Regions from separate parts of the Shewanella sp. FeAMO genome, predicted to be linked through region 2. Evidence: predicted binding sites of a transcription regulator. Region 2 holds the regulator's gene; the other holds the start of a gene.
What was found. Region 2 encodes MetJ, which represses methionine synthesis genes. Its sites were predicted from a motif close to TAGACGTCTAGACGTCTA; they were not measured.
Positions count from the first base shown of each region.

Region 1 (2,396 bases), 430 kb from region 2:
CTGCAACTCGGTGAGTTTTTGCCTGGCGAAAGCCAGCAGGCTTTTAAGCTCGGGCGCCAGCGCGGTCTCCACCTCGAGATCCACCGGGGTATGCAACAGGGAGCAGGAAGTGGCGAGCCAGAGCCTGTCTCCCAGATCCCGCGCCAGTGGCGCCAACTGCTCGGCCACAAGATCCAGATCGGCGGCCCAGACGTTACGGCCGTTGATCACCCCAACCGACAACACCTGTTCGGGCGCCAATGCACCGACAAAGGCCTGCAACTGCTCGGGCGCGGTGACCAGATCCAGGTGAATACCCGCCACCGGCAGTGCCGACAACAGACTTTGATGGTGGGCTACAGTGCCGTAATAGGTTGCCAGCAACAGCTTGAGCGGCGCCGACTTGAGTACGCCGTAGGCCTGATTGAAGGCCTGTTGCCAGTTGTCATCCAGCTCAAGTGCCAGCGCAGGTTCATCCAATTGCACCCATTCAACACCCTGGGCGGCAAATCGGGCCAGAATGGCTTGATAACATTCCAGCAGCGCCGGCAGCAGTGTCAAACGGTCGAACTCTGAGCCCACTGTCTTGGACAGATACAGGAAAGTGACCGGCCCCAAGAGTACCGGCTTGGCAGTGTGGCCCAGCGCCTGAGCCTCGGTCACCTCTTCAAACAACTGTTCCCAGGCGATATCGAAGCGTTGATCTTCGCTGAGCTCAGGCACCAGATAATGGTAGTTGGTGTTGAAGTACTTGGTCATTTCAGACGCCGGCGCATGCTTGCCGCTGGGCGCTCGGCCACGGGCAATCCGGAACAGGGTATCGAGATTGACAGCGCCGCCGTCACGGTGACGCTCGGGGATTACCCCCAGAGTCGCACTCAGGGTCAGCACCTGATCATAGTAAGCAAAGTCACCGACCGGCAGCTGCGCCACCCCGGCATCGGCCTGCCACTGCCAGTGGGTACGCCTAAGCTCCCTGGCAACACTCTCTAATTCGGCCACGCTGGACTCACCGCGCCAATATTTCTCCAAAGCAAACTTGAGTTCACGTCGACGTCCGATACGGGGAAAGCCAAGACTATTTAATTGCATAATGTATACCATCCTCTATAAACTGTGCAGCAAGTGACTGGCGACGCCGAAACACAACAAATCAAACTGGGCGTCTGGACGTCTAGAAGTTTATTGTGCTAGTCTCAGCACAGGCAACCGAATTGAATTCAAGGGCAACATGAGCGGCATTCATGTGGAGAGGAAATGATAGAACTGAGACACCTTCGTACTCTGATAGCACTGAAAGAAAGTGGCAGTCTGGCCGGCGCGGCGAAGAAACGTTTTGTCACTCAATCGGCGCTGTCGCACCAGATTAAAGAGTTGGAGACCCGGATTAACTCCCAGGTATTTGTTCGCAAAAGCAAACCTCTGACCTTCACGCTTGAGGGCAGTCGCCTGCTGACCCTGGCAGAAGAGATACTGCCCCGGGTACAGGAAACCGAATTTGTGCTCAAACGCGGTCTATCTGGAAGCAGCGGTCCCTTGAAGGTGGGTATTGAGTGTCACAGCTGTTTTCGCTGGCTGATGCCTGTAATGGAAGCCTTTCATCAGTCTTATCCGGATGCCAATCTGGATCTCTCCAGCCGCCATCTGTTCGACTCTCTCAATGCGCTGGAAACCGGTGAGCTGGATATAGTGCTGACCTCAGATCCTGTGCCCGGCCATGCCCTTGCCTATCAGCATCTGTTTGATTTTGAAGTGAGACTGGTGATGGCCAAAGATCACCCTCTGGCAGGCAACAGCTATATTTTGCCGCAACAACTGGCCAGGGAACCTATTATCAGTTATCCGGTACCGCTGGAAAGGCTGGATATTTTCCGTCACTTCCTCGAGCCGGCCGGAGTGGTGCCCGGCCCACAAAAACGCTGTGATCTCACCAATGTGTTGCTGCAACGCATCGCCTGTAAAGAAGGGGTTGCTGCCTTGCCCAACTGGTCACTGACCGAAGCCCAGGGCTTGAGCCTGACCTCGGTGAAACTGGGGCAGGAAGGCCTGAAACGGCCGCTGTTCGGTGCCTACCGCCGCGACAGCAGCAATAGAGTGCAGCTGCAAAGGCTGCTGGAATTGATTGCCAAAGAGGGATTACAGCGTCAAGACAGACACTGACTGAGCGGCTGCCACCGCGCCTGAAAGTCGGCGGCAGTCACAAAGCATCTAGAGAGGATTCAGCAGCAGACCGCGCTGTGACAATACCCTTCTCAGTACCAGTCCGGGTGAATTGGGATCCCGGGTCTGTCTCAGGTTATGGGCGACCATAAACTCGCTTTGCAGCTCATCATCCAACCCCAGAGATTCAAAAGCTTCCACCGTCAGCGTCTGCTGCTGGGTCTCTATCAGGGTCTTGATAATGCCCAGCGGGAAGC
Region 1 covers NZ_CM132201.1:3,839,667-3,842,062, forward strand. Annotated here, with positions in the region: gene metE (5-methyltetrahydropteroyltriglutamate--homocysteine S-methyltransferase) at 1-1,071, opposite strand, end outside; gene ACWAU4_RS17350 (LysR family transcriptional regulator) at 1,237-2,139, shown strand; gene ACWAU4_RS17355 (HDOD domain-containing protein) at 2,188-2,396, opposite strand, start outside.
Region 1: a site for MetJ is predicted at 1,147-1,164, ahead of metE (5-methyltetrahydropteroyltriglutamate--homocysteine S-methyltransferase). Genes of this name have one in related genera too.

Region 2 (2,396 bases):
TGGTCGCAACCTCATCAAGCGGGACTTAAGCAGCATAGAGGCCGGCGGCGTGCAGCTTACCTATCAGGTGAAACCTATGGTTACCGCAGGGGTGGCCTATGACTGGGCGGCCTTTTCGCTCAGCAGCGACTTGGATCTTACCGACAACGACAAGTTTGCCGAGCTTGAGGGCAGCCGCTATTGGCGTTTAGGCGGTGAATACCGGCCTGCTGACTGGGTTGCTTTACGGCTCGGTTATCGCCAGGATCTCAATGATCACACCGCCGATCTTTATTCACTCGGGACAGGGTTCGCCATAGGCAACAGTTTCCGGCTGGATCTCACCGGCATGTTTGGCAGCGATGACGCCATAGGCGGCGTACTGCAAACCAGCTATCACTTCTAAAATTAACCGTTGATGAGCGCCAGGCTTGATTTGATGGTCAGCAACAGGGCGCTCAACGCGCACAGCGCCAGCGTCAGGACTCGGGTCTTCTCTTTATCCACCCGGCCCACCAAGCGGCCAGCCACCAGAAAACCGAGAAATACCGAAGGCAGCAGCAACAGCGAAAGCCATAGGTGCCTCAGGGTCAAGAGGCCAAAACAGCCGAGAATAATCAAGGCTATCAATGAGCTGAAGATGAAGAAGGCCGACAGCGCTGCGCGGAACTGACTGGCATCCTTACCCGCCAGCAGTAGGGCCATCGGCGGTCCGCCTATGGCGGCCACGGTACCGAAGATCCCGGAAAATATCCCGGCGATAAACAGGCTGAGGCGGTTGATCTTGATGCTGTACTTTCTAAGGCTGAGGAATACGGCTACGGCCACAATCAGGGCTATGGTCAAGCCCAGAATAGGCTGCGGCGCCAGCAACAGCAGGGTGGCGCCAATCAGGCCGCCGGGGAGCCTCCCCAACAAGGCATATTGCAGGCCGTTGAATTCCAGGTGGCCACGCTCGCGTACCAGTGTCAGCAGGGCGATGGAAAACCCCATGGCGATAACAGGGGCAGGAACCAGTTCCGGATCGACGATATACAGCAAAGGTGTGGCTACCACGGCCAAGCCAAAGCCTATCAACGACTGGGTCAGGGCGCCGGTAAATATGATCATGGACGCCAGTAGCAGGGTGACGGGATCTATCAGTGACAACATTCGCAAGCCCCAAAAAAGACAAGGATCGCACCGCGATCCTTGTTCAACTATAAGGTAATTCTGAGGGACAACACACTTACTCCATGTCTTCCCATTCTATGCCCATGGCATCCATCATGCGCTTGGCCTCTTCCGGGATGCTGTCGGGTTTGTCTTTGGACAAATCCCCATCGTTGGGCAGTGGCTGGCCGGTATAGGCATGCAGGAAGGCTTCGCACAGCAGTTCGCTGTTTGTGGCGTGCCGCAGGTTGTTTACCTGGCGCCGGGTGCGCTCATCGGTCAATACTTTCAGCACCTTCAACGGAATAGAGACAGTGATTTTTTTCACTTGCTCGTTCTTCTTGCCGTGTTCGGCATAAGGGCTGATGTATTCGCCATTCCATTCAGTCATTGATTCACCTGTGATCTCACTAATTCGCAGCAGATTTTAAACCCTTACAGGATACAGTCAAATGATTGCCTGCAAAATCTGTGCAATATGAACAGAAATCCATACATTTGGACGTCCAAACGTCTTGATGCCTATTGACGGCTGGATGGTCATTGGTTAGATTTAGACGTCCAGACATCTTTATGGTGTCGAACCTCAGCATTCAGGAGTCGATTATGACAGAGCGGCGATTAGCAACCACAGCGGTCCGGCAGGGCATCGAATCAGACAGCCAGCACGGGGCCGTGGTGCCACCCATCTATCTGTCGACCAACTATGCCTTTGATGGCCACACTCAGCCAAGAGCCTTTGATTACAGCCGCTCGGGTAATCCTACCCGCTCCATTTTGGGGGATGCCTTGGGGGAGCTGGAGCAGGGCTGCAGTGCGGCAATCACAGCGACCGGTATGGCGGCCATTACTCTGGTGGTCAACCTGCTGGGGCCGGATGACCTCTTGTTGGTGCCCCATGACTGTTATGGCGGTAGCTATAGGCTGTTCACCAATCTGGCTGCCAAGGGCCAGTTTCGCTTGCAGGTTTTGGATCAAACCGACCCGCAAGCACTCGCCGCTGCCATGGCGCAAAAGCCGCGCATGGTGTGGCTCGAGACTCCGTCCAATCCGCTGCTGCGGGTAGTGGATATTGCCGCTATTGCCGAGGCGGCCCACCAGCAGGGCGCATTGGTGGTGGTCGACAACACTTTTTTATCGCCGGCGCTGCAACAGCCTTTACTGTTGGGGGCCGACATAGTGGTGCACTCGACCACTAAATACATCAATGGCCACAGCGATGTGGTGGGCGGCGCCGTGATTGCCAAAGATCCTGAACTGGCAGA
Region 2 covers NZ_CM132201.1:4,266,416-4,268,811, reverse strand. Annotated here, with positions in the region: gene ACWAU4_RS19125 (conjugal transfer protein TraF) at 1-385, shown strand, start outside; gene ACWAU4_RS19120 (sulfite exporter TauE/SafE family protein) at 388-1,131, opposite strand; gene metJ (met regulon transcriptional regulator MetJ) at 1,208-1,522, opposite strand; gene metB (cystathionine gamma-synthase) at 1,738-2,396, shown strand, end outside.